4 regions of the Salmonella sp. HY31 genome follow, and region 1 is predicted to be linked to each of the others. Evidence: predicted binding sites of a transcription regulator. Region 1 holds the regulator's gene; each other region holds the start of a gene.

Region 1 (5,495 bases):
CCTGACGCCTCAGCGCCTCGAAGTGCTGCGCCTGATGAGCCTGCAACAGGGCGCGATCAGCGCATACGATCTGCTCGATTTGCTGCGCGAAACGGAACCACAGGCCAAACCGCCCACCATCTACCGCGCGTTGGATTTTTTGCTTGAACAGGGTTTTGTCCATAAAGTGGAATCCACCAATAGTTACGTGGTTTGCCACCTGTTCGATCAGCCAACGCACAGCTCGGCCATGTTTATCTGCGATCGTTGCGGCGTGGTGAAGGAAGAGTGTGCAGAGGGCGTGGAAGACATCATGCATACGCTAGCGGCTAAAATGGGATTTGCGCTACGACATAACGTTATCGAGGCGCACGGCCTGTGCCCCGAGTGCGTAGAAGTGGAAGCGTGCCGCCATCCGGGTGAGTGCAGTCACGATCACTCGGTGCTGGTGAAGAAAAAACCGCGCTAGCCAAAACGGGAAACGGGCGACAATAGAGAGGGTGCCGCCCGCATTCATAAGCAAACAGTGGGAAGCACATCCATGTACTCCTGGTAGGGGAAAACGTATTACCAGCGATAGTTGTTACGGGTTTCCCAGTCAACAACCTCTTTTTCCGCCTGATCTTTCTGGTAACCGTAACGCTCCTGGATTTTACCTACCAGCTGATCGCGTTTACCTTCGATAACGGTCATATCGTCATCGGTCAGTTTGCCCCATTGTTCTTTCATTTTACCTTTAAACTGTTTCCAGTTACCGCCGGCTTCGTCTTTATTCATCATCTTGTCCTCATCATTCGGTTAGGAATAGCAAGTGTTATTCGCCCAAATGCACTGCAATTTCTGCTGGACGTGATAGTAATTGTAGGCAGGAATTCGGACTTCGGTTTTATATTCAGAATTTTTAACCGTCACGACTGGCAAACCATGTACCCTCGCGCCAGTGACGACGCCAGATAAGGGCCAACGACAGACCGCGAAGCGCCAGAAACACGGTTAATGCCAGCCATAAACCATGATTTCCTAATACCGGCAGGGCGAAGAGCGTTAGCGCAAATCCTCCCGCAGCGACCGCCATGCTATTGCGCATTTCGGCGGCGCGCGTCGCGCCAATAAACATGCCGTCAAGCAGATAGCACCATACGCCCACCAGCGGTAATACCACCTGCCAGAGAAGATACCGATCCGCCAGTAGCTGTATTTGCGGCAATGAGGTCAGTAACGCGACAATATGTTCGCCTGCCAGGGCATAGACTGTGGAAAACAACAAGGCCACAATTCCTGACTGGCGACACGCCGCTCGCCAGACATCCAGTAGCTTGCTACCGTCACGCGCGCCGTAAGCCTGACCGGAGTGCGCTTCTACCGCATAAGCAAAGCCGTCCAGCGCATAGGCCGTAAAGGTGAGTAATGTCATCAGTACTGCATTTACTGCGATAATATCGCTGCCCAGCCGCGCGCCTGACACCGTGATTGCGCCAAAACAAAGCTGAAGGAGCAATGAGCGCAGCATGATATCGCGATTGAGCGCCAAAAGACGGCGCACGTTGCCGCGCCAGGCCTGTTTTAGCATATCCAGCGACACGCCGCGGAGATGGAGAACTTTACGCACCATCATGAAGCCGATCAGTAACGTGGCATATTCTGCGATGACCGTCGCCAGGGCGGCACCCTGCACGTTCATATGAAGCCCCATCACCAGCCACAGGTCGAGCGTGATGTTGAGGATATTGCCCACGACCAACAAGATAACGGGTGCCCGCGCATACTGGACGCCTAACAGCCAACCGAGCAGCACCAGATTCGCCAGTGACGCGGGAGCGCTTAGCCAACGAATTTCAAGGAATTGTCTCGCCTGTACCAGGACAGCGTCGTTCCCGCCGACAATATGTAAAGCCAGCTCGATAAGCGGCGTGCGAAATAGCACAATCATCACGCCAGCGCCCAGCGCCAGTAACAACGGCTGAATGAGCGCCCGGGCTAACGCCAGTGGATTTTTGGCGCCAAATGCCTGCGCCGTTAGCCCGGTAGTACTCATACGTAGAAATAGCAGCAGCATGAAAAGAAAGCTGGTGGCAGTCGCGCCCACCGCCACACCGCCCAGGTAAACCGGGCTGTCCAGATGACCAATCACCGCCGTATCGACCAGTCCCAGTAAGGGAACGGTGATGTTAGAAAAAATCATCGGCAACGCAAGACGCCAGAGAGCTTTATCAGAAGAGGTAAAAAACGGCATGGAGAAAAGCCTGACAAGGAGTTAAACGAAACGTGCGCATTGCCGGATGGCAGCGTAACACCTTATCCGGCCTACAAATTAATCATTTCAGCAACTGCATTCCCGTAGGCCTGATAAGCACAGCGCCATCAGGCTACAAGATTGCCGGATGGCGGCGTACAAGGAGATTAAGAGATTACAACCATTCCCCGTTGCGAATAACACCTACCGCCAGCCCTTCAATCGTAAAGCTTTGCTCGCGCAGATCCACCACTATCGGTGTAAACTCGCTGTTTTCCGGCAGCAGCTCCACTTTATTGCCCTGCTTTTTCAGGCGTTTTACTGTCACTTCATCGTCAATGCGAGCGACAACCACCTGGCCATTGCGCACGTCCTGCGTTTTATGTACCGCCAGCAAATCCCCATCCATAATACCGATGTCTTTCATCGACATACCGCTCACGCGCAGCAGGAAATCGGCGCTGGGTTTGAATAAAGAAGGATCGACCTGATAATGGCCTTCAATATGCTGCTGCGCCAGAAGCGGCTCGCCCGCCGCGACACGCCCGACAAGCGGTAATCCGTCCTCTTCTTCCTGTAACAGACGGATGCCTCGCGATGCGCCGGAAACGATTTCAAGCACCCCTTTGCGCGCCAGCGCTTTAAGGTGTTCTTCCGCAGCGTTTGGGGAACGGAACCCCAAACGCTGCGCGATTTCCGCACGCGTCGGTGGCATACCTGTCTGGCTGATGTGATCCCGAATGAGATCAAACACCTCTTGTTGCCTGGCCGTTAACGCTTTCATTCCGCCCCCTGGGTGTATATACAGTCATGCTGTGAGTATATACAGTTAAAGGTGATTTTGGAACCACAAACGGCGCAAAAAACAAGAGATTTATAAAATTTGGAACCTTTATCGAAAATGTGACCATAACAGGATGCCCCAGGTCATCAGGGCAACGAAAATAGACAGCAGTACCGCAGCCGATCCCATATCTTTCGCGCGGCCGGAAAGCTCATGGTATTCAGAACCAATGCGATCAACGACCGCTTCAATAGCGCTGTTGAGGATTTCAACAATCATGATAAGTAAAACGGAACCTATCAATAACACACGGGTAATCGCATCCACATCCAGCCAGCAGGCGATGACGATGCCCAGCAATACCGCGAGGCTTTCCTGGCGAAACGCAGCTTCGTGAGTCCATGCGGCGCGAAATCCTTTCCAGGAATACCCTGCCGCTTTGATAATTCTGGTAAATCCAGTGGTATTATTGGCCATCAAAAGAACCTTTTTACATTATTAACGTCAATGACATTATACGGTTGCCCCGCACGATTCGGACTACCGTAACGCAGCGCGAAGTATGACGGGATACAACAGAAATTCGCTAAACTTTCTGATATCCTTGCAGCGCATTTGCATTATTAACCAGAGGCTTTACATCGTTTATGTCCGGCTGGCCACGAATTTACTACAAATTACTGAATTTACCATTAAGCATACTGGTAAAAAGCAAGTCTATTCCGGCGGAACCCGCTCAGGAATTGGGGCTCGATACTTCTCGTCCCATTATGTATGTCTTGCCATACAACTCAAAAGCGGACTTACTGACGCTGCGCGCTCAATGTCTGGCGCACGATCTCCCGGATCCGCTGGAGCCGCTGGAGATCGACGGCGCGCTGTTGCCGCGCTATGTATTTATTCACGGCGGCCCGCGCGTCTTTACGTATTACACGCCAAAAGAAGAGTCGGTGAAACTTTTTCACGATTATCTCGATCTGCATCGTAGTAATCCGGCTTTGGACGTGCAGATGGTGCCCGTTTCCGTGATGTTTGGCCGCGCTCCGGGTCGTGAAAAGGGAGAAGAGAACCCGCCTCTACGTATGCTGAACGGCGTACAGAAATTTTTTGCCATCTCCTGGCTGGGTCGCGATAGCTTTGTCCGATTCTCGCCGTCCGTCTCATTACGTCGCATGGCTGATGAACACGGCACCGATAAAATCATCGCACAGAAACTGGCGCGCGTGGCGCGTATGCACTTTGCTCGCCAGCGCCTGGCGGCTGTTGGCCCACGCCTGCCCGCCCGTCAGGATCTATTTAACAAACTGCTGGCCTCGAAAGCTATCGCCCGCGCGGTAGAAGACGAAGCGCGCAGTAAGAAAATCTCTCATGAAAAAGCGCAGCAAAACGCCATTGCGCTGATGGAAGAGATCGCGGCGAACTTCTCTTACGAGATGATTCGTTTGACCGACAGGATTTTGGGGTTTACCTGGAACCGGCTTTACCAGGGGATTAACGTGCATAACGCCGAGCGCGTACGCCAACTGGCGCACGACGGGCATGAAATCGTCTATGTGCCCTGTCACCGCAGCCATATGGACTATTTGCTCCTTTCTTATGTGCTGTACCATCAGGGACTGGTTCCGCCGCATATTGCCGCCGGTATCAACCTTAACTTCTGGCCCGCTGGCCCGATTTTCCGCCGTCTGGGCGCGTTCTTTATTCGTCGCACCTTTAAGGGGAATAAACTCTATTCCACCGTCTTTCGCGAATATCTGGGCGAGCTGTTCAGCCGCGGCTACTCCGTAGAATATTTTGTCGAAGGAGGACGTTCGCGTACCGGACGTTTGTTAGATCCGAAAACCGGCACACTGTCGATGACTATCCAGGCGATGCTGCGCGGCGGTACCCGTCCAATTACGTTAGTGCCTATTTACATCGGCTATGAGCACGTCATGGAAGTGGGAACCTATGCTAAAGAACTGCGCGGCGCGACAAAAGAGAAAGAGAGTCTGCCGCAGATGCTGCGCGGTCTGAGCAAGCTGCGCAATCTGGGTCAGGGCTACGTTAACTTTGGCGAACCGATGCCGCTTATGACGTACCTGAATCAGCATGTGCCGGAGTGGCGCGAATCTATCGACCCTATAGAGGCAATACGCCCGGCCTGGCTGACGCCGACGGTAAATAGTATCGCCGCCGATCTGATGGTGCGTATTAACAACGCTGGCGCGGCAAACGCGATGAACCTGTGTTGTACCGCGCTGTTGGCGTCGCGTCAGCGCTCGCTCACCCGCGAGCAGCTTACCGAGCAGCTCGATTGTTATCTCGATCTGATGCGCAATGTCCCTTATTCTACGGACTCAACCGTTCCTGCCGCCAGCGCTGACGAGCTCATCGCTCACGCGCTGCAGATGAATAAGTTTGAGGTCGAGAAAGACACCATTGGCGATATCATCATCCTGCCGCGCGAGCAGGCAGTGTTGATGACCTACTATCGCAACAACATCGCGCATATGTTGA
Region 2 (5,495 bases), 130 kb from region 1:
TGTTTGCAGCTTACGCGCCAGCGCCGGAACCGCATCAAAGAACTCACGCGCTTCTTCAATGGTCATATCCAGCACTTCATGGATGGTCTTGCCTTTGTACTTAATCTCCAGCGTTTCCCGGTTATAGCGCTTGCCTTTGCACTGGTCGCACGGCACGTAAATATCCGGCAGAAAGTGCATTTCGACTTTAATGACGCCATCGCCCTGGCACGCCTCGCAACGACCGCCGCGCACGTTGAAGCTGAATCGTCCTGGGGTATAGCCGCGTGAGCGAGACTCCGGCACACCAGCAAACAGCTCGCGAACCGGGGTAAATACGCCCGTGTAGGTCGCCGGGTTGGAACGCGGGGTGCGCCCGATCGGGCTCTGGTCGATATCGATCACTTTATCGAAATGCTCCAGCCCCTGAATATCCCGATACGGTGCCGGTTCCGCGATAGTCGCCCCGTTTAGCTGACGCTGGGCGATGGGGAACAGTGTGTCGTTAATCAGCGTCGATTTACCGGAACCCGAGACGCCAGTGATACAGGTAAACAGCCCTACCGGTAGCGTAAGGGTCACATCTTTCAGGTTGTTGCCGCGCGCGCCGGTGAGTTTGAGCACTTTTTCTGGATTTGCCGGCACGCGTTGTTTCGGCACTTCAATTTTGCGTTTACCGCTCATGTACTGGCCAGTCAGCGATTCCGGTACCGCCATAATGGCTTCCAGCGGGCCTTCCGCCACCACCTCGCCGCCGTGAACGCCTGCGCCGGGGCCAATATCAATCACATGGTCGGCGGCGCGGATAGCGTCTTCATCGTGTTCCACCACAATCACGGTATTGCCGAGATTGCGCAGATGAATCAGCGTACCCAGCAGCCGCTCATTATCGCGCTGGTGCAGACCGATGGACGGTTCATCCAGCACATACATCACGCCGACTAACCCGGCGCCTATCTGGCTCGCCAGACGAATACGCTGGGCTTCGCCGCCGGAAAGCGTCTCTGCCGAGCGGGAGAGCGTGAGATAGTTCAGACCAACGTTTACCAGAAACTTGAGGCGATCGCCGATCTCTTTTAGCACTTTTTCGGCGATTTTTGCCCGTTGCCCGGAAAGCTTGAGATTAGTGAAAAAATCCATCGCATGGCCGATGCTCATATCGGAAATAGCGGGCAGCGGCGTATTTTCCACAAATACATGGCGCGCTTCGCGATTCAGTCGCGTTCCTTCACAGCTGGCGCAGGGGCGATTACTGATGAATTTCGCCAGCTCTTCGCGCACCGCGCTGGATTCCGTCTCTTTATAACGGCGCTCCATATTATGCAGCACGCCTTCGAATGGATGGCGGCGCACGGAGGTATCGCCGCGATCGTTCATATATTTAAATTCGATGTTCTCTTTGCCAGAACCGTACAGCACGACTTTGTGTACGTTGGCGCTGAGGCTTGCCCACGGCGCATCCACATCGAACTTATAGTGCTCCGCCAGCGACTTGAGCATCTGAAAGTAGTAAAAATTGCGACGATCCCAACCACGAATCGCGCCGCCTGCCAACGACAGGTCGGGATTCTGGATCACGCGGTCTGGATCGAAATATTGCTGAACGCCGAGGCCGTCACAGGTCGGGCAGGCGCCTGCCGGGTTGTTGAACGAGAACAGACGCGGTTCCAGTTCGCGCATACTGTAGCCGCAAATCGGACAGGCAAAATTGGCGGAGAACAGAAGCTCCTCCGCTTTCTCATCGTCCATATCGGCAACAACCGCCGTGCCGCCGGATAATTCCAGCGCCGTTTCGAACGACTCCGCCAGGCGTTGGGAAAGATCGTTACGAACTTTGAAGCGATCGATCACCACCTCAATGGTGTGTTTCTTTTGCAGCTCCAGCTTCGGCGGATCGGAGAGATCGCACACTTCGCCGTCAATACGGGCGCGAATGTAACCCTGGCTTGCCAGATTTTCCAGCGTTTTGGTGTGTTCGCCTTTACGCTCTTTAATAATCGGCGCCAGCAGCATCAGACGTTTGCCTTCCGGCTGTGACAGCACGTTATCGACCATCTGGCTAACGGTTTGCGCCGCCAGCGGCACGTCATGATCCGGACAACGCGGCTCGCCCACGCGGGCAAACAGCAGGCGCAGGTAGTCGTGGATCTCGGTAATGGTACCCACCGTAGAGCGCGGGTTGTGAGATGTCGATTTCTGTTCAATTGAGATCGCGGGCGACAGCCCCTCAATATGGTCGACATCCGGTTTTTCCATGAGCGACAAAAACTGCCGCGCGTAAGCGGAGAGCGATTCAACGTAACGACGCTGCCCTTCGGCATACAGAGTGTCGAAAGCCAGTGAGGATTTGCCTGAACCCGAAAGCCCGGTCACGACAATCAGTTTGTCGCGCGGGATGACGAGGTTAATATTTTTGAGATTATGGGTGCGGGCGCCCCGAACTTCGATCTTATCCATTCACCTTTCCCGGTAGAGACTCGGATGCCTGGTTTGTTTGAAGGACAAACGGCAGAAACGGCTAATTATGACACAATTTAACCTGTTTGAATATACAGTATTGGAATGCATCTTCAGCTAAAGTATGTAACAATATGAGGTTCGCGCGAGTGAACTGGAACCTGCATCGCAGCTATTAAAATGCTACGTGGAAATGGTACACTCACGCGTTTACACTATTTATGAAACGTATTCAGGAGACTCAATCATGGCCAGCAGAGGCGTAAACAAGGTGATTCTCGTTGGTAATCTGGGCCAGGACCCGGAAGTACGCTATATGCCGAGTGGCGGCGCTGTCGCCAACTTAACGCTGGCTACTTCTGAATCCTGGCGCGATAAGCAGACCGGCGAAATGAAAGAGCAAACGGAATGGCACCGGGTGGTGATGTTCGGCAAACTGGCGGAAGTGGCCGGCGAATATCTGCGTAAAGGTTCTCAGGTGTATATCGAAGGTCAACTACGTACCCGTAAATGGACCGATCAGAGTGGTCAGGAACGCTATACGACTGAAATTAACGTTCCGCAGATCGGCGGCGTGATGCAGATGCTGGGTGGTCGCCAGGGCGGCGGCGCACCGGCAGGCGGTCAGCAGCAGAGCGGTTGGGGCCAGCCGCAACAACCTCAGCAGCCGCAGGGCGGCAACCAGTTCAGCGGCGGCGCGCAGTCGCGTCCACAGCAATCCGCGCCAGCGCCGTCTAACGAACCGCCAATGGATTTTGACGACGACATTCCATTCTGATTATCTTTTTAAATCAAAGCATTATTTTCATGTTTTGAAAGAATCTCAGGTTGCCTCTCGCTCAGAATTAGGTTTGAATCTCTGGGCGGGAAGGCAACTGGTCAGAAAAAGGATAGTTGTAGATGGATTTTTCTGTGCGTCGACCACTATCCGAAGAGTGCTAGCCCTCCTCTCATGTATCGAACAGGTACCATCGTCAATTCCTGTTTGACGTTTCCAAACGATAAATTCAAAAGACGCATTCTGCGTTCTCTTTCCCGGTGTAAAAAATTATTACTGAGTATTATTCATACTTATCTATCTGAAATTATTAAGATAAAATCAGATTTATTATTCAATTAAAATATTACCGGCTGGCTTTACTCCATTTTTCGTGCTCCGTAAGAGATGGATACTACGGCTACCTTTGTACGCGATAATATATTAAGTACAAGGCGTACTGATGCTTTACTGAGTTCTTTCCTGGATAAGGTAGTTTTGTCAGTAAATGAGATGACAGGGAGGAGGTGAAAATATAGGAATGATATTCGGATGGAGAGATGGCAGAGCATACCGTTACACTTCTGTACCGGAAGTGAGTTACTCGCCCCTTCATAACACTCTCGATGACCAGCCATCATTGCATAATGATCTAATTTTTCCTGGAAGATTTGGCACCCCCTCAGACTTAGTACTTATGCCCCTTCTATAGATTTGCGCTCTTATCATCTTAATACAATCAGAATAGTTTCGTGTAGCGACGTTATTATTATGTAATTTATGAATACTTTTTCGCAAAAAATAGACGTTTTTAATATGTGAGATTTTTTTTACCGTACAAGTTATAGATACATAAATATCCTTTTTGGGTAAATGACTTTCTATTATCGCATACCTATTTATGGTTATGCTCCACGTTAAGGAGCATAAATCGTGGTTTGTGGCTATTTTTATATAAATAAAAGACCGTTTTTGGCCTTTTCTTTTATTGTTAATAATTATTACTCTCACTGGTCTGATTTGCACTGGCAATTTTACGTATATTGAAGTCCCTATTTTCTTATGCTTTAATAATGAAACATTAATTTTACATAAGGAGATCCTATTTCTATACGATATGATTTATATTGATGGGGGTGCGATTTGCAAACCGTTCCCATATTAAATATTTAGCTAATAATATTATTTACAGAATTTAAATCTATATTCTGGAATAGCTATTTTTTGTCGAGTGGGTAGGGTAATTTTCGATGAAAACTATTTAACTAAAACAGCATAAGCAAAGAAAAAGTGAAGTTATTTAGTTAAAAAATAACGCACCTTAATTTTGATACATACACGGTATTATCATGTCCATATTTATAAAGACAAATAATGCCAGAAAATCATAACGTCTAAAAGTACATTGGTAGCTGAAAGCCAAGGGCGGTAGCGTTCCATCCCCCCAAAGTCTCAATCTCTTTTATTTCTCTATATCCTAAAATATCTTTTTACCCGCTGTGTAATATCAGGAGTTGACATGGAAGACGAAGGTAATCCGTGGCCTAGTTTTGTTGATACATTTTCAACAGTGCTATGTATATTCATATTTCTCATGTTGGTATTTGCACTTAACAACATGCTTATTATGTACGATAACTCAATTAAGGTATATAAAACAAGTAATGCAGAAAATATCAATCCTAATGCTAAAGAAATTAAGGATGAAAAAGAAGTTATAAACGAATCTACTAAAGTAGATGAAATAGATAAAACGAAAGCCATTGATGAAAGGAACTTTAGTGGCACTACTGAAAAAACGGGGAAAGAAAAGGGTATCTATGATATCGCTAATGGGCAACGGGTTGATATGACCGCGACAGAAAAGGAATTTATTATTACCTATTACGGTAGGTTAAGAAGCTTTTCAGAGGAGGATATAAAAAAATTAACCGCTTGGTTAAAAGAGCATGGAAATAATAAATTATTAATAGAAATGATTGTTCCTCAGTCGGATATTTCTTATTCGGACTCTTTGCGTTTGGGCTACGAACGAGGGATTATTTTAATGAAAGAAATTAAGATAATCTGCCCTGAGGTAGATATTGATATGAGTGTTAATTCAGGAACTTCAGGAGTAGGTGGCAAAGCCATTATTACAACTGTCGATAAAAAGGTGTCAGAGTGAAATCTATAAATAAGTATCGCTATTTCTTTACCTGTTTCCTTATCGCAATAATTCCTTTTATTGCTTTGTCTTTTGATGGGATTAGGGGTTACGTTTTTGATAATTTCATGGTATCTGCGATCTATAACAGTGTTA
Region 3 (5,495 bases), 1.3 Mb from region 1:
AACCCATTTTCAATTTGTCCGTGTCTCCTGCCAGCACTGTGACAATGCGCCGTGTGTCAGCGTTTGTCCTACCGGAGCGTCATATCGTGATGAAAACGGGATCGTGCAGGTTGATAAATCGCGCTGTATTGGCTGCGATTATTGTGTTGCCGCGTGTCCTTTCAATGTGCGCTATCTGAATCCGCAAACCGGCGTCGCCGACAAGTGTAACTTCTGTGCCGATACGCGGCTGGCGGCTGGCCAGTCTCCGGGGTGCGTATCCGTTTGCCCAACGGACGCGCTGAAATTCGGCAGACTGGATGAGAGCGAGATCCAGCGCTGGGTCGGTCAGAAAGAGGTCTACCGCCAGCAGGAGGCGCGTAGCGGCGCAGTCAGTCTGTACCGTCGTAAAGAAGTCCATCAGGAGGGTAAAGCATGAATACTATCTGGGGAGCGGAACTACACTATGCACCGGATTATTGGCCGCTGTGGTTAATTTACGCAGGCGTCGTGGTGCTGCTCATGCTTGTCGGGCTGATTATCCATGCGTTATTGCGCCGGATGCTGGCGCCAAAAACGGCGGGCGGCGAAGAGCATCGTGACTATCTCTACTCGCTAGCGATTCGCCGTTGGCATTGGGGAAATGCGTTACTGTTCGTTTTGTTACTGTTAAGCGGTTTATTTGGTCATTTTTCTCTCGGCCCTGTAGCGCTAATGGTACAGGTGCATACCTGGTGTGGTTTTGCCTTACTGGCCTTCTGGGTTGGGTTTGTGCTGATCAACCTCACCACAGGTAACGGGCGTCACTATCGGGTAAATTTTTCCGGACTGGTGACGCGCTGCATACGTCAGACGCGTTTTTACCTTTTTGGCATCATGAAAGGGGAGGCGCATCCGTTTGCCGCAACAGAGCAGAATAAGTTTAATCCACTGCAACAACTGGCATATCTGGCGATTATGTACGCGCTGGTGCCGCTATTAATCATCACAGGTCTATTGTGTCTCTATCCGCAGGTTGCGGGTCTGGGCCCAGTGATGCTGGTGCTGCATATGGCGCTTGCTATCATCGGCTTACTGTTTATTTGCGCACATCTCTATCTGTGTACACTAGGCGACACGCCGGGACAAATCTTCCGTAGTATGGTTGACGGCTATCACCGTCATCGTACCGCGCCGCGTGGGGATAAGCCCGCCGTCTGACCGTATTCATAAAATAAATTAAGCAAGAAAATGTGCCTTGTGTCACATTTTCTTGCAATTTATCCATGTTTGTTTAACCGAACTTCCGTAAAAAGAACGGCAAATAGAGACAATCCTGAGGACATGCTGTTGAAACGCCGTTTGTTTATTGCCGCTTCTTTATTTGCGATGCACCTTTCTCCTGCGCTTGCGGCTGATACCGTAAGTTTTGCTCCCCAACCGCCAGCCATTGATGCAGGCGCCTGGGTGTTGATGGACTACACTACGGGACAGGTTCTTACCGCCGGTAATGAACACCAGCAACGCAATCCCGCCAGCCTCACCAAGCTAATGACGGGCTACGTCGTCGATCGCGCCATCGATAGTCATCGTATCAGTCCTGACGATATCGTCACCGTTGGGCGCGACGCCTGGGCGAAGGATAATCCGGTTTTTGTCGGCTCCTCGTTGATGTTTTTAAAAGAAGGGGATCGCGTGTCGGTACGTGATTTAAGCCGTGGCTTAATTGTGGATTCCGGTAACGATGCCTGTGTGGCACTGGCGGATTATATCGCGGGCGGGCAGCCACAGTTTGTGGCGATGATGAACAGCTATGTGAAAAAACTTAACTTACAGGATACCCATTTTGAAACCGTCCACGGACTGGATGCGCCGGGGCAACATAGTTCCGCATATGACCTGGCCGTACTCTCCCGGGCGATTATTCACGGCGAACCTGAATTTTATCACATGTACAGCGAGAAGAGCCTGACCTGGAACGGCATCACGCAGCAGAACCGCAACGGCTTGTTGTGGGATAAGACAATGCATATCGATGGGCTTAAAACCGGACACACATCGGGGGCGGGATTTAATCTTATCGCATCGGCGGTGGACGGACAGCGTCGACTCATCGCCGTCGTGATGGGGGCGAAAAGTTCGAAAGGCCGTGAGGAACAGGCGCGAAAACTGTTGCAGTGGGGCCAGCAAAACTTTGCAACGGTGCAGATTTTGCACAGCGGCAAAAAAGTGGGCAGCGAGCGGATCTGGTACGGAGACAAAGAAAAGATTGTGCTGGGTACGGAACAGGACTTCTGGATGGCACTGCCTAAAGCGGAAATTCCGCATATCAAAGCAAAATATGTGCTGGATAGAAAAGAGCTGGAGGCGCCAATCGCCGCTCATCAACAGGTAGGTGAAATAGAGCTCTACGATCGAGATAAACTGGTCGCCCAGTGGCCGCTGGTCACTCTGGAATCGGTGGGCAAAGGCGGTATGTTCTCTCGTCTGAGCGACTATTTTCAGCATAAAGCGTAAGCCGTTGTCACACGCCATGCGCCTCAAACTCCTGCTTGCAAAGGGAGGAGTGCGAGTCTGCTCACATAATAATCACGTTATCCTTGTGGCGTTGAAAGTTAAAAATTACACTGTATATAAATACAGTGTAATGGTGGAGGCAGCATGGATTACGAAATCAGGCAGGAACAAAAACGTAAGATAGCCGGTTTCCATATGGTCGGCCCATGGGAACAAACCATAAAGCAGGGTTTTGAACAACTGATGATGTGGGTAGACGGAAATCAAATCGTCCCGATCGAATGGATAGCCGTTTACTACGATAATCCGGATGAAGTGCCTGCGGAAAAACTCCGCTGCGATACCGTTGTTTCCGTAGCGGAAAATTTTGTCCTGCCGGACAATAGCGAAGGCGCGATCGTGACTGAAATCGAAGGCGGCGAATACGCAACGGCTGTCGCACGTGTCGAAAATGACGACTTTGCGACGCCGTGGTATCAGTTTTTTGACGCGTTGCTACAGGACAACGCTTATCAGATAGCCGCTGCGCCCTGTTTTGAAACCTATCTGAATAACGGCGCCGAAGACGGGTACTGGGATATTGAAATGTATATTCCGGTACGGCGGAAGTGATCGATTTGTTTTCAACCTGAAAATAGCGGACGGATAATTTGTTCCGTCCGCCTGTGCGCTATTTTTGCTATAAAGCAGGTACAATGCATTTTTTGCCATTCCCGTAAGGAGTGTAAGAGTGCGTGCCGATAAGTCATTAAGCCCCTTTGAAATACGGTTGTACCGTCATTATCGCATCGTGCATGGTATACGTATTGCTCTGGCGTTCATTCTTACCTTTCTGTTGGTTCGTCTGTTTTCTATTCCCGAAGGCACATGGCCGCTTATTACTTTAGTGGTGATTATGGGGCCCATCTCGTTCTGGGGAAATGTAGTGCCTCGCGCTTTTGAGCGCATAGGCGGTACGATTCTGGGCGCTGCGTTGGGGCTGGTGGCGCTACGCCTGGAACTCTTTTCCTTACCGCTGATGCTGGTGTGGTGTGCGGTAGCGATGTTTTTATGCGGGTGGCTGGCCTTAGGGAAAAAACCGTATCAGGCGCTATTGATAGGTATAACGCTTGCGGTTGTTGTCGGCGCTCCCGCTGGCGATATGGATACGGCATTATGGCGTGGCGGGGATGTGATTTTGGGGTCGCTACTGGCGATGTTGTTTACCGGCATCTGGCCCCAGCGCGCCTTTTTGCACTGGCGCATCCAACTGGCGCATTGCGTCACGGCGTATAATCGGGTGTATCAGGCGGCGCTGTCGCCGAATTTGCTGGAGCGCCCCCGGTTGGATAAACATTTGCAACAGTTGCTGAACGATGTCGTCAAAATGCGTGGGCTGATAACGCCCGCCAGTAAAGAAACCCGGATACAAAAATCTATTTTCGAGGCTATTCAGACCATCAACCGTAATCTGGTTTGTATGCTGGAATTACAAATCAATGCCCACTGGGCGACGCGCGCCAGTCATTTTGTGATGCTTAACGCGCACACATTGCGTGAAACCCAGCAGATGACGCAGCAAACCTTGTTAACGATCGCCCACGCGTTGTATGAAGGCAACCCGCAACCGGTACTGGCAAACACTGGTAAACTGAATGATATTGCTGCCGAGTTGCGGCAGCTAATGAACGAGCAGCAGGGCGACGCGGTGGCTGAAACCCCCATCCACGGCTATGTTTGGCTAAGTATGGAAACGGCCCGACAGTTGGAACTGCTTTCGCATTTGATCTGCCGGGCTTTGCGCAAATAAAAAGCAGATGGGGCGAATGAATTCGTTGCTGCTTCGATTCAGCAAAGATTAAGAGTATGATACTAATATAAGGATAAAATGAGTGTTACTGGCAACGATTTTATCCCCGAACGTTCAGGTTTCCCCAGGCGGCGACGTAACGGTGTTTCCTCTGGCGGCTTGAAGTATGACGGGGATAAACGTAATGTTTATCCACTAGCAGTTGCTTAACGAATCCGAATCTCACATTATCAGGGGTGTAAAAATGGAAACAACCAAGCCTTCTTTCCAGGACGTGCTGGAGTTTGTTCGTCTGTTCCGTCGCAAAAATAAACTGCAGCGTGAAATTCAGGACATTGAGAAGAAGATCCGTGACAACCAGAAGCGTGTGCTGCTGCTGGACAACCTGAGCGACTACATCAAGCCAGGTATGAGCGTTGAGGCGATTCAGGGCATCATCGCCAGTATGAAAAGCGACTATGAAGATCGCGTTGATGACTACATCATCAAAAATGCCGAAATCTCCAAAGAGCGTCGCGACATTTCCAAGAAGCTGAAAGCGATGGGCGAAATGAAACACGCCGATGTAAAAGCCGAATAATGCGCTACGGCAGTGGGAGCTTATATCGGGCTCTCACTGCAGTTTAACCCCGCCAGTTACCATCTTGAGTAAATGTTGTTTTGGCCAGTGCCGGGTAAGTTTTTTCTCTGCCAGCTTACTTTTCAGGCGCGCAATGTCATGACGTTTCCGGTCCAGCATCAAACCCACCACGCTACCGCTATGCGCCACATTCAATCCGTATAAATCGCACTCTTCGACCAGCGACAGCAGGGCGGTAAATCCCGGCTTAGGTAGCAGAGTCTGGCTGGCGATAGCGCTAAGCGTAGCCGCCTCACCCAGTCGGAGCGGATTTTGCGTTATACAGGCTTCCTGCACCAGACTCCAGGCCTGCTGCAAGGTTGCTGAACTTGCTAGTAATTTCTGCTGGCGAGGGAGACGGTGATAATCTTGCGTGCGCAGCGTGACCGGGCTTTCCAGCATCAGCAAATCAAGAGGCGGCGGTGGCTCGCAGGCGATTTGCGTGGCCGCATTATTATGATCAAACAGCGTTAACTGATGAAAAACAGTGCTATCGGTAGGTTCGATTGAGACACAAAGCCGAGCAAGGGTAGCTTCATCCAGCGAATGGCCAAGATGATGCGCCGTTGCCACCGCCGTAGCGGCGATATCTGCGGTGCTGCTGGCCATGCC
Region 4 (5,495 bases), 1.5 Mb from region 1:
TTTTTGCGCTAACCTTATGATCTGGCAGACAACGTGGGGAGAGACATTATGTGGCAAGCTATCAGTCGTCTTTTAAGCGAGCAAGTCGGTGAAGGCGAAATCGAACTGCGTAATGAACTGCCTGGCGGAGAAGTTCATGCCGCATGGCATTTACGTTATGCAGGCCATGATTTTTTCGTGAAGTGCGATGAACGAGAAATGCTTCGCGGTTTTACCGCTGAAGCCGATCAGCTGGAGCTACTCTCCCGCAGTAAAACCGTTGTTGTGCCTAAGGTATGGGCGGTAGGTTCGGATCGGGATTACAGCTTTTTAGTCATGGACTATCTCCCGCCCCGCCCGCTGGACGCTCATAATGCGTTTATTCTTGGGCAACAGCTGGCGCGCCTGCACCAATGGAGCGATCAACCACAATTCGGTCTCGATTTTGACAACGCGCTCTCTACCACGCCGCAGCCGAATACCTGGCAACGCCGTTGGTCGACTTTTTTCGCCGAACAGCGCATTGGCTGGCAGCTTGAACTCGCCGCGGAAAAAGGCATTACCTTTGGTAATATTGACGCCATTGTTGAACATGTTCAGCAACGTCTGGCGTCGCATCAACCACAGCCTTCTCTTTTGCATGGCGATCTATGGTCAGCGAACTGCGCGCTTGGCCCTGACGGGCCCTATATCTTTGATCCAGCCTGCTATTGGGGCGACAGAGAATGTGATCTGGCGATGCTGCCGCTGCATACCGATCAGCCACCGCAGATTTATGACGGCTATCAGTCCGTTTCGCCGTTACCGCTGGATTTTCTCGACAGGCAGCCGATTTACCAGCTCTACACCCTGCTTAATCGGGCAAGGCTGTTTGGCGGTCAACAACTGGTCATTGCGCAAAAAGCGATGGATCGGTTGCTTGCGGTATAGGTACGGATCTATGCCGGATACGCTTCGCATACCACACGCTATCCGGCATTTTTCAGATTACATGAAACCTAATAAAGAAAAGAAAAAGTAGCCGAGCACGATAATAATGACTGGCAAAATATAGAGCGGGAAAAACTGTAAAAAGATGGTATGGTGCGGCACCACGATACGTGACTCTATCTGCTCACGCGTTAACCCTTCCGCGCCTTTTGCTTTTTCCAGAATCAACTGATCTTCCACGCCTTCACGTAAAAAACGCGACTGGCGGCTCATTCTGGCGCCGGAATCCTGCATCGCCAGCCCGACAAAAATCAGAATAAAAATGAGCCAGAAACCGATATTCAGGCTTCCCTGAAAATTCGGCGTCGGCGAGTTGTACCAAAAAACATTCAGAAACGGCGTATTCACGCGCATCATGTCTATCATTACGTGGGTAAAATCCAGCATTACCGCATTTATCCCCTCCTGCTTTTCACTGTGCGCATACATAAATTTAAGGACTGAGATGAGCGTGGAAAGCAGTGCCGGAATAAAAATAACCCACCCTACAACTCTTTTTAGGATTGCAATGCGTCCAGCTTGTTGATACGTCATGAGTTCCCCTTGATAAAGACGCGTCGTTTTGGCCTAAGTCTACCTGTTGATTCCCATTTTCGCCTGATCTTTAAGGGCGATATACTAAGAACATAGTCATAATGAACGCTTAATCCGTTATTTTTTAATCTCAACAGGAGAGGTTGTGATGTCAACCCCGCGTCAAATTCTTGCGGCAATTTTCGATATGGATGGACTACTGATCGATTCCGAACCGCTCTGGGATCGCGCTGAACTGGATGTGATAGCAAGTTTAGGCGTAGATATTACTCGACGCCATGAGCTGCCCGACACGCTTGGGCTACGCATTGATATGGTTGTGGACCTCTGGTTTGCGCAGCAACCGTGGAACGGCCCCGATCGCCAGGAAGTGACAAACCGTGTTATTGCCCGCGCGATTACGCTTATCGAAGAGACACGCCCTCTTTTGCCGGGCGTGCGTGAGGCCGTGGCGCTGTGCAAAGCGCAGGGGCTATTAGTAGGGCTGGCCTCGGCATCGCCGCTACATATGCTGGAAAAAGTGCTCACCATGTTTGAACTACGCGACAGTTTTGACGCGCTGGCTTCTGCGGAAAAATTGCCCTACAGCAAACCGCACCCGCAGGTCTATCTGGATTGTGCGGCCAAATTAGGCGTTGATCCATTAACCTGCGTGGCGCTGGAGGATTCGGTGAATGGTTTAATCGCGGCTAAGGCGGCACGAATGCGCGCCATTGTAGTGCCAGCAGAAGAAAACCAGCATGATCCGCGCTTTGCGCTGGCGAATGTCAAACTTAACTCGCTGACGGGGCTGACGGCGGCGCATCTACTCGGTTAAGATGTTTCCGAAACGAAGTCAACCGTCGATTAGCCGCTGAGCCAAGTGGCAAGCGGCTTTGACAGAGACAAAGAGTTACAACGTCACCACTTCCGCCTACTGTATAAAAACCCTATACTGTATGAATTGACAGTTTGGTGGGTTTTATCATGACGGCGGAAGGACATCTTCTTTTTTCTATAGCCAGCGCGGTTTTCGCCAAGAATGCCGAGTTAACGCCTGTCCTTGCGCAGGGCGACTGGTGGCATATTATTCCTTCGGCTATTTTGACCTGCCTGCTGCCGGATATCGACCACCCCAAATCTTTTCTGGGTCAGCGCCTGAAATGGGTATCGAAACCGATCGCCCGAGCATTCGGTCACCGGGGGTTTACCCATAGCCTGCTGGCGGTCTTTGCCCTACTGGCGACCTTTTATCTCAAGGTACCGGATACGTGGATTATCCCGGCGGATGCGCTGCAAGGCATGGTACTCGGCTATTTAAGCCATATCGTCGCGGATATGCTCACGCCCGCGGGCGTTCCCTTACTGTGGCCGTGCCGCTGGCGTTTCCGCCTGCCTATTCTGGCGCCGCGCAAAGGCAATCAACTGGAGCGATTTTTATGTATGGCGTTGTTTGCCTGGGCAGTGTGGATGCCGCAGTCGATTCCGGAAAACAGCGCCATACGCTGGTCTTCGCAGATGATCACTATCCTGCAAATGCAGTTCAATCGTTTTATAAATCACCAGATTGATTAGTAAAACAACGTAAAAGTCATTTTTGGCATAAACCATTCCATTTGAATATAAGAGCCAGCTCACAGTTCTGCTAATCTTGCGCCAACAGAATCGCTAAAACAGATCGCTTCATAATAAAAAAATCAGGAGAACGGGGATGAATTTTCCATTAATCGCGAACATTGCGGTGTTCGTCATTCTGCTGTTTGTACTGGCGCAGGCCCGTCATAAACAGTGGAGTCTGGCTAAAAAAGTACTTGTCGGCCTTGTGATGGGCGTGATCTTTGGTCTGGCCCTGCACACCATTTATGGCGCTGACAGTCAGGTGTTAAAAGACTCAATTCAGTGGTTCAATATTGTCGGCAACGGTTATGTGCAATTGCTGCAAATGATTGTGATGCCGCTGGTATTCGCCTCTATTTTAAGCGCCGTGGCACGACTGCATAATGCCTCTCAATTGGGGAAAATCAGTTTTCTGACTATCGGCACGCTGCTATTTACTACCCTTATCGCGGCGCTGGTGGGCGTGCTGGTAACCAATCTGTTCGGACTGACGGCGGAAGGTCTGGTTCAGGGCGGCGCGGAAACCGCGCGTCTGAATGCCATTGAGACGAGTTATGTCGGCAAAGTGGCCGATCTCAGCGTGCCGCAACTGGTGCTCTCTTTTGTGCCGAAAAACCCGTTTGCGGATCTGACTGGCGCAAACCCTACGTCTATTATCAGCGTGGTGATTTTCGCCGCGTTTCTGGGCGTTGCCGCGCTCAAACTGCTGAAAGATGATGCGCCAAAAGGCGAGCGCGTGCTTGTTGCTATCGATACCCTGCAAAGCTGGGTGATGAAGCTGGTGCGTCTGGTGATGCAACTTACGCCTTACGGCGTACTGGCGCTGATGACTAAAGTGGTTGCCGGCTCTAACCTGCAGGACATCATTAAGCTTGGAAGCTTCGTGGTAGCGTCATATCTTGGTCTGGCGATAATGTTTGTGGTTCACGGCATACTATTGGGCGTGAACGGGATTAGCCCGCTGAAATATTTCCGCAAGGTATGGCCGGTGCTGACATTTGCCTTTACCAGCCGCTCCAGCGCCGCCTCCATTCCCCTAAATGTCGAAGCGCAAACCCGCCGCCTGGGCGTGCCGGAGTCCATCGCCAGCTTTGCTGCCTCTTTTGGCGCAACCATCGGTCAAAACGGTTGCGCCGGTCTTTATCCTGCGATGCTGGCGGTAATGGTTGCGCCGACGGTCGGCATCAACCCCTTAGACCCCGTATGGATAGCCACGCTGGTGGGTATCGTTACCGTAAGTTCGGCGGGTGTTGCCGGCGTTGGCGGCGGCGCGACCTTCGCCGCGCTGATTGTGCTGCCTGCCATGGGCTTACCGGTCACGCTGGTCGCGCTGTTAATCTCCGTCGAACCGTTGATTGATATGGGCCGTACCGCACTGAACGTGAGCGGCTCAATGACCGCTGGTACGCTGACCAGCCAGTGGTTGAAGCAGACCGATAAAACCATCCTCGATAGCGAAGAAGACGCCGAACTGGCGCATCGATAATACATTATCGGCAGTTCACATCGTTTGAGACACGACGCTCAACAACTCAAAATGTCTGTCACTAAAAACGCCGGTCTCCAGTACCGGCGTTTTTGTTTTTTCTTAGTCAGCGATTTCGTTTTCCTGGCGAACCTGATTCGCCCAACGCTGCGCCGATTCTGGCACACTAAAGGCGGGCGACCGTTGAAATGACTCCCCCATCAGAACAAAGGCAACATACTTACCGCGCAGTATCCAGACGTCGCGAAACGTATCCATTTTTATCGCATGTTCCGGCGGCGCGGGTTCAACACGCGGAATATAGCTAATAATCGGGCGATTTTGCTGGCGAAGAGGTTTCATCATTAATGCTTCACTAAAAGAGGCTAAGGCTAAAAATCAGAAAAACACTATTTTAGCCGATCTTCGCCCCCGACGTCCTGCCCCACGCGTGCGATTTCCCCGTTGCGCCTTTTTCTGCCGTTCCGCTCTCCCCCGGCATAATTGCTGAAATGTTCTATAGTTAGAGTGATTTTGACTACTACCACGCCCATTTCAGTGATGAAAGCAGGAGACGAGTTCAATGTCGCATAATGAGAAATCCTCCCATCAGTCCCCCGTGCATGATACCCGTGAATCACAGCCTGGTCTGGATTCCCTGGCGCCATCAGACGGTTCACATCGCCCCACGCCAGAACCGACGACGCCGGGCGCACAACCAACGGCCCCCGGCAGCTTAAAAGCGCCCGAGACCGCGAATGATAAGCTCACCGCCCTCGACGCCTTTCGTAAAGGCAGCGAAAATTATGCGCTAACCACCAATCAGGGCGTGCGCATCGCCGACGATCAAAATTCTCTTCGCGCCGGCAGCCGTGGCCCTACGCTGCTGGAAGATTTTATCCTGCGCGAGAAAATTACCCATTTTGACCAT

What was found. Region 1 encodes LexA, which represses DNA repair genes until DNA is damaged. Its sites were predicted from a motif close to TNCTGTATGTACATACAGNA; they were not measured.
Region 2: uvrA (excinuclease ABC subunit UvrA) is a predicted target of LexA. The motif match lies at 2,517-2,536, and genes of this name have one in related genera.
Region 3: sbmC (DNA gyrase inhibitor SbmC) is a predicted target of LexA. The motif match lies at 2,584-2,603, and genes of this name have one in related genera.
Region 4: ACE15A_RS09520 (metal-dependent hydrolase) is a predicted target of LexA. The motif match lies at 2,436-2,455, and genes of this name have one in related genera.

Annotation. Positions count from the first base shown of each region.
Region 1 covers NZ_CP170479.1:477,535-483,029, reverse strand. Annotated here, with positions in the region: gene zur (zinc uptake transcriptional repressor Zur) at 1-448, shown strand, start outside; gene ACE15A_RS02300 (CsbD family protein) at 547-756, opposite strand; gene ACE15A_RS02295 (hypothetical protein) at 778-891, opposite strand; gene dinF (MATE family efflux transporter DinF) at 881-2,212, opposite strand; gene lexA (transcriptional repressor LexA) at 2,388-2,996, opposite strand; gene ACE15A_RS02280 (diacylglycerol kinase) at 3,105-3,473, opposite strand; gene plsB (glycerol-3-phosphate 1-O-acyltransferase PlsB) at 3,644-5,495, shown strand, end outside.
Region 2 covers NZ_CP170479.1:611,195-616,689, reverse strand. Annotated here, with positions in the region: gene uvrA (excinuclease ABC subunit UvrA) at 1-2,436, opposite strand, end outside; gene ssb1 (single-stranded DNA-binding protein SSB1) at 2,684-3,214, shown strand; gene ACE15A_RS02790 (hypothetical protein) at 4,713-5,360, shown strand; gene ACE15A_RS02785 (MotA/TolQ/ExbB proton channel family protein) at 5,357-5,495, shown strand, end outside.
Region 3 covers NZ_CP170479.1:1,742,439-1,747,933, forward strand. Annotated here, with positions in the region: gene phsB (thiosulfate reductase electron transport protein PhsB) at 1-418, shown strand, start outside; gene phsC (thiosulfate reductase cytochrome B subunit) at 415-1,179, shown strand; gene dacD (serine-type D-Ala-D-Ala carboxypeptidase DacD) at 1,303-2,475, shown strand; gene sbmC (DNA gyrase inhibitor SbmC) at 2,620-3,087, shown strand; gene ACE15A_RS08055 (FUSC family protein) at 3,206-4,264, shown strand; gene ACE15A_RS08060 (DUF496 family protein) at 4,509-4,844, shown strand; gene pduX (L-threonine kinase PduX) at 4,878-5,495, opposite strand, start outside.
Region 4 covers NZ_CP170479.1:2,023,259-2,028,753, reverse strand. Annotated here, with positions in the region: gene ACE15A_RS09535 (fructosamine kinase family protein) at 49-909, shown strand; gene ACE15A_RS09530 (YniB family protein) at 967-1,503, opposite strand; gene hxpB (hexitol phosphatase HxpB) at 1,652-2,320, shown strand; gene ACE15A_RS09520 (metal-dependent hydrolase) at 2,458-3,057, shown strand; gene tcyP (cystine/sulfocysteine:cation symporter) at 3,194-4,585, shown strand; gene cedA (cell division activator CedA) at 4,688-4,930, opposite strand; gene katE (catalase HPII) at 5,148-5,495, shown strand, end outside.